One region of the Halomonas sp. DP4Y7-1 genome, then DNA from elsewhere that is predicted to be linked to it. Evidence: predicted binding sites of a transcription regulator. Region 1 holds the regulator's gene; the other holds the start of a gene.
The links. Region 1 encodes FNR, which switches genes on or off when oxygen is low (the NO sensors DNR and NnrR bind a similar motif). Its sites were predicted from a motif close to TTGATNTANATCAA; they were not measured.
Positions count from the first base shown of each region.

Region 1 (3,356 bases):
GTCAGGTGCCGTAGTCACCGTAATGGGGAGATCTTTGCATGAGCCTTCATGGTCTGATGATGTTGCTTGAGCCGACCTTGCTATCGCTTGGCCTGTTGGCTGTGATGGTGGCTTACTGCCAGTACTATCGCCGCACCCGTGACCTGTGGGGGATGGTCAAGTTCTGGGAGAAGCGTCTGACGCTGACGGTGAGTGAGCACGCCTGGCAACGCTTCGGCATCTTGCTGCTGTTGCTTGGTGTGGTGGCGCGCTATCTGCTGGCACTACAAGTCGTCTAGCCACAGGTCGTCTTGTCACAGGTCCTCTCTTCACAGGGCGGCTAGTCACAGGGCGGCTAGTCACAGGGCGGCTAGTCACAGGGCGGCTAGTCAAAAGCACCTTGGCCCAGGACACGCGGTTGTGAACCAGCGTAATCGCAGGGGTGAGTGGTTGCTGACTTCTTCGCCTGTGGCGGACGTGAGTGATAGACTAGCGGGTCTTCATTTTCAGCCGTGATGTGCCCTGCCCATGTCTGCTCAGCCCGCTTCCGCCTCCCTGTTTGATCCCCGTGTCCTCGACCGTCGTGATGCCGCGTCCCCGGCAGCTGACGACGAGCGCGCCCAGGCCAAGGCCAAGCGCGAGTTCAACAAGCTGCAGAAGCGTCTGCGGCGTCAGACCGGCAACGCCATCATCGATTACGGCATGATTCAGGAAGGCGACAAGGTCATGGTATGCCTGTCCGGCGGCAAGGACAGCTACACCATGCTCGAGATTCTTCGCAGCCTGCAGCGCAATGCGCCGGTGAACTTCTCCCTGGTGGCGGTCAACCTCGACCAGAAGCAGCCCGGCTTTCCCGAGCACGTGCTACCGGACTACCTGGACAGCATTGGCGTGGACTACCACATCCTCGAGCGTGACACCTACTCGGTGGTGAAGGAAAAGACCCCCGAGGGCAAGACCACCTGCGCGCTGTGCTCGCGACTGCGCCGAGGGTCGCTGTACGGTTTTGCGGAAGAGATCGGTGCGACCAAGATTGCCCTGGGACACCACCGCGAGGATATTCTCGAGACGCTGTTCCTCAACATGTTCTTCGGGGGAAGTCTCAAGGCCATGCCGCCCAAGCTGCTGTCCGATGATGGCAAGAACATTGTCATCCGGCCGCTGGCGTACTGCCGCGAGGCGGACATCCAGGCCTACAGCGATGCCATGGCCTTTCCGATCATTCCCTGCAACCTCTGCGGTTCGCAGCCCAACCTGCAGCGCCAGGTGGTGAAGGAAATGCTGGCAGAGTGGGAGGCCAAGCACCCAGGGCGCCTGGAGAGCATGTTCAAGGCCGTGACCAACGTGGCACCCTCGCAGCTGGCAGACCGCGAGCTGTTCGACTTTGAAGGTCTGGAGGCCGTGCAGGCGCATCGCCAGGCTCGGCGTATTGATATCGTTGACGCCGACTAAGCTCGCCTGAACAAGCCTTGCTGAAAAGGCACTGCTGAAGCGCGAAGCGAGCTAGGGCCACATCACGCAGTGGCCCTCTTCAATGCCTGAACGCTCGTCCCGATAAGATAGCAAGAGGCCGCATCCTGGGATGCGGCCTCTCTTGTTGATGGAGTCGGTATATCGTCGCCCTACCTAGGGGGGCTGGGCTCGTGGCGTGGCACGACGTCTATCGGTCGCTGTCGGCCCCAGGCCCTGTCAGCGCCGCGGATCAGCTGGCGTCGGTGTCAGCCAGGTTCGACAGTGAGGCGAGGTCCAGGATATTGACCTCCCGTCCAGAGACCGCCACTAGGTCCTGCTGTTGAAAGCGCCCCAGAATGCGGCTGACCGTTTCGACGGCTAGTCCCAGGTGGTTGCCGATATCTGCCCGGGACATGGACAGGCGGAAGCTGAACGGCGAGTAGCCGCGGCGGCGGAAACGGTCCGACAGTCCGAGGAAGAAGCAGGCCAGTCGTTGGTCAGCGGTCTTGCGCGACAGCAGCTGCATCATGCGTCGATCTTCGCGCAGCTCCTTGCTGAGGGTGCGGAACAGTTGCGCGCGTAGTTCCGGCAGCGTCTGGGTCAGGGCGTCAAGGCGATCGAAGGGAATCTCGCATACGGTCGTGGTCTCGAGTGCCACCACGCTGCCGGGATATCTGCCATCGTCGATGCCGTCCAGGCCGACCAGCTCACTGGGCAAGAAGAAGTTGGTCAACTGCGCTTCGCCACTACCTTCGGTGGTGATCTGCTTGAGGCTGCCGGAGCGAACCGCGAAGACGCTGGTGAAGCGATCTCCCTGCTCGACCAGGCGAGTGCCCTTCTTGATCGGAGGATGACGGCGGATAATGGAATCGAAGCGCTCGAGGTCAGCGGTCTCCAGCGACAACGGAAGGCACAGGGAGCTCAAGCTGCAGGACTCGCAACGAGTCTCATGTAGCATGGGGCGCCGTCGATCTTGGGCCGATGGACTCATTCGCAGCTCCTGTGGGTCTGGGGTTCATGATGAGCAAAGCATGTAGGAAACTGGCTTTCCCTTGCTGCATGCTATTGTCGCTATTCTACACACAGATATTAGGCCAAAGGTGCATATACCTCTTTTGCCTCAATAATCTGGCGGCGATATGATAATCGTCAATTTCCTACAATTTGTAGGATATTCCACACAGCTAAACCGACAATCATGCCCGCTGCCATAAATCGTGTGGCAGAGTGTGCCAGCAAACTCTGCAGCTGACGCGCAGCAATCCCTGTTGTCACCAGTGCCGGTAGCGTCCCCAGGCCAAAGCAGAGCATGAGTAGTGCTCCACGGGCAGGGTCTGCGATGGCCATGCTCCATGCCAGCATGGAATACACCAGGCCACAGGGCAGCCAGCCCCAGATGGCCCCGAGTGCAACCGCCTGAGGTAGCTTGACCACTGGCAACAGGCGACGTCCTGCTGGCTCCAGGTACCTCCACAGGCGCTGGCCCAATGCCTCCAGCCAGCGTAGCCCTTTCCACAGGTTGGCAATGTAAAGCGCCATCGTGATCAGCATCAGGCTGGCAACCACCTGCAGCAGGTCCCGCATGCCCGGTGCCAGCGCCACCACAGAGCCTAGGCTTGCGACCATAGCGCCTGCCAGGCAGTAGCTGAACAGACGTCCCGAGTTGTAGCCAAGTAGTAAAATTCCTACACGAACAGGGTGGCGCATGCTCGGGGGAATGGCAAAGGTCAGGGCGCTCATTATACCGCCGCACATGCCGATGCAATGTGCTCCGCCAAGCAGCCCGAAGACAAAAGCCGCCATCGCGGGCGGCAGGTCTAGACCTACTGGGTTCATGCGTTCTGCTCAGGATCCAGGGGGTGGCGTGGAATCATGTTCGTCGGCTGTTGTGTCATCGACCGGTGTCTCTTTTGCCGGCTTTCTGG
Region 1 covers NZ_JAHVKS010000002.1:356,152-359,507, reverse strand. Annotated here, with positions in the region: gene KUV72_RS05195 (hypothetical protein) at 39-278, shown strand; gene ttcA (tRNA 2-thiocytidine(32) synthetase TtcA) at 508-1,431, shown strand; gene fnr (fumarate/nitrate reduction transcriptional regulator Fnr) at 1,682-2,422, opposite strand; gene KUV72_RS05180 (sulfite exporter TauE/SafE family protein) at 2,581-3,267, opposite strand; gene ccoS (cbb3-type cytochrome oxidase assembly protein CcoS) at 3,277-3,356, opposite strand, start outside.

Region 2 (3,356 bases), on a different contig from region 1:
ATCTGCTTGCCGATCACCATGGGAGACACGCAGCAGGCTATCGCGTAGTCATCGGAGGCAAAGTCCTGGCGCATCAGATCGTCGTTCTCGTACTGGATCGACGAGGTGTCGATAGACACCTTGGCGCAGTAGCGCTTGAACCCCTCTGGCAGCTGCTCTGACCACAGCACGGTCAGGTTGGGCTCTGGACTTGGGCCCATGGTGTACAGACTGTTGAGGAAACGGAAGCTGGTACGGGTGACCAGCGTGCGTCCGTCCTGGGCCATGCCCCCCAGGCACTCGGTCGCCCAGATGGGGTCGCCGGAAAACAGTTCGTCGTACTCAGGCGTGCGCAGGAAGCGCACCATGCGCAGCTTCATGATGAAGTGGTCGACCAGCTCCTGGGCCCCCACTTCATCGATAACTCCCTGGCTCAGATCGCGCTCCAGGTAGATATCGAGGAAGCTGGAAGTACGCCCCAGCGACATGGCCGCGCCATTCTGGGACTTCACCGCAGCCAGGTAGCCGAAGTAGGTCCACTGAATGGCTTCCTGAGCCGTGGTGGCCGGCACCGAGATATCGAAGCCGTACTTGGCCGCCATCTCTTTCAGCTGGTCCAGCGCACGATACTGCTCGGCGACCTCTTCGCGCAGCTGAATGACCGCCTCCAGATCATCGCCCTGTTCAAAGCGTGACTGCAGAGAAGCAAACTGGGCCTGTTTGTCGGCCATCAGGAAGTCGACACCGTAAAGCGCGACCCGGCGATAGTCACCGATGATGCGGCCGCGTCCGTAGGCATCTGGCAGTCCTGTCAGCACGCCGGACTTGCGACACTTGAGGATGTCCGGGGTGTAGACATCGAACACGCCCTGGTTATGGGTCTTGCGAAACTCGGTGAAGATCTTCTTCACCTGCGGATCCAGCTCGCGGCCGTAGGCCTGACAGGACCCTTCCACCATCTTGATCCCACCATTGGGCATGATGGCCCGCTTCAAGGGTGCCTCGGTCTGCAGACCGACAATGGTCTCGAGAGACGCATCGATGTAGCCGGCGTCATGGGCGGTGATGGAGGACACCAGCGAGGTGTCGAAGTCCAGCGGCGCGTGGGTGGCATTCTCCTGCTTGATGCCCTCCATGACCCGGTCCCACAGTGCGCGGGTGCTCGTGGCGGGCTCTGCCACCAGAAAATGCTCGTCGCCTTCATAGGGCGTCACGTTGGCCAGCAGGAAGTCGCGTACGTTGACCCCCTCTTTCCACGCGGTGCCCGCGAACCCTTCCCACGCCTGTGCGAATTGCTCTTTCATCAACTTGCCCCTCAACAAAAGGAAATACGAAACTAGTGCAGATTCACTGCGCCCCTCTATCCATCGGAGGGGGCAGCAAAGCTTGAAGATCAGTGGCAGCGCGGTCGTCACTTCGATGGTGACGTGGATGCAGCGCTCTTGCTGGGCGAGACAACCTCTGACCCAGCGGGACCATTCGACTTTAGCAGTAGAGGGACAGCCCGGACTTGACCCGTATCAGCGTCCAATAAGGTCGCGGCGCAACTGGCGATTTAGCGCATCAGGGAGGATAAACAGGCGGGAGGGTCAGCGAGCAGAGCGCGCCATAAAAAGGCGACGCCACCCGAAGGTGGCGCCGCCCTGGCGCAACGATGGCGCTATGTACCCAGAGGTACGCCGATCAATCTGCCGGCCTGTTGTCAGGCGCTGAGCAAGGCATTCAGACGCTTGACGTAGGCAGCGGGATCATCGAGATGGCCGCCCTCGGCGATAATCGCCTGATCAAGCAGAATCCTGGCGAGATCGGCAAAGCCCTCGTCGCCGGCCGCTTCGAGACGCGCGACGAGCGCATGCTCCGGGTTGAGTTCGAGGATCGGCTTGACCTCCGGCAGGCTCTGGCCCGCCGCTTCCATGATGCGGCGCATCTGGAAGCCCATCTCGTGCTCAGGCAGGACCACACAGGCAGGAGAATCCGTCAGGCGATGGGTGACCTTGACCTCCTGGACCTCGTCTCCCAGCGCCTCTTTCACCCGCTTGACCAGGTCTTCCTTGGCCTTGGCGGTCTCCTCCTGAGCCTTCTTCTCTTCCTCGTTCTCGACATCACCAAGATCAAGGTCGCCCTTGGCCACATCGACCAGCTTCTTGCCATCGAACTCGGTAAGGTGGCTCATCAGCCACTCATCGATCCGGTCGTGCAGCAGCAGTACCTCGATACCCTTCTTGCGGAAGATCTCCAGATGGGGGCTATTCTTGGTCGCATTGAAGCCGTCGGCGACGATGTAATAGATCTTGTCCTGACCCTCTTTCATCCGCTCGACATAGTCGGCCAGTGACTGGTCCTGGGTGGCGCTGTCGGTGTGAGTACTGGAGAAGCGCAGCAGGCCACTGATCTTGTCGCGGTTGGCGAAGTCTTCCGCCGGGCCTTCCTTCAACACGGCGCCAAAGGTGTTCCAGAAGCTCTGATAGGCCTCCTTGTCCTTCGACAGCTTCTTCAGCATGTCCAGCGCACGCTTGGTCAGCGCGGACTTGATCTTGTCGACCTTGGGATCCTGCTGCAGCAGTTCGCGGGACACGTTCAGCGACAGGTCGCGGGTATCCAGCACGCCCTTGATGAAGCGCAGGTAAAGCGGCAGGAACTGCTCAGCGTCGTCCATGATGAACACACGCTGCACATACAGTTTCACCCCACGGGCGCCATCACGCTCGTACAGGTCGAAGGGAGCACGGCCCGGCACGTACAGCAGGCTGGTGTACTCCAGGTTGCCTTCGACCTTGTTATGGCTCCAGGCCAGTGGGTCGGAGAAATCATGAGCCACATGCTTGTAGAAGGCCTTGTACTCATCATCCGACACCTCGCCCTTGGGACGAACCCACAGCGCTGTCGCCTCGTTGATGGTCTCCCAGGTGGTGACCTCACTACCGTCGACCTCATTGCCTTCGTCGTCGGTCGCCTTTTCCGTGCGCGGCATTTTCACCGGCACTTCGATGTGGTCGGAGTACTTGCGCACCAGACTCTGCAGGCGATAGTCATCGGCGAACTCGCTGGCATCATCCTTCAGGTGCAGGATGATCTCGGTACCGTGCTTCTCGCGCTCAAGCTCGGCCACCACAAACTCACCTTCGCCCTTCGAACGCCACTCGACGCCCGCATCCGCTGCGTCTCCCGCCTTGCGCGTGCGCACCGTGATCTCGTCAGCGACGATAAAGCCCGAGTAGAACCCGACACCGAACTGGCCGATCAGCTTGGCGTCCTTCTGCTGCTCGCCGGATAGCTGATTCAGGAACTCCGCGGTGCCGCTCTTGGCGATCGTGCCGAGGTTGGCGATCACATCGTCGCGATTCATGCCGATACCGTTGTCACGAATCGTCACCGTC
Region 2 covers NZ_JAHVKS010000014.1:27,756-31,111, forward strand. Annotated here, with positions in the region: gene pflB (formate C-acetyltransferase) at 1-1,283, opposite strand, end outside; gene htpG (molecular chaperone HtpG) at 1,682-3,356, opposite strand, start outside.
Region 2: pflB (formate C-acetyltransferase) is a predicted target of FNR. The motif match lies at 1,490-1,503, and genes of this name have one in related genera.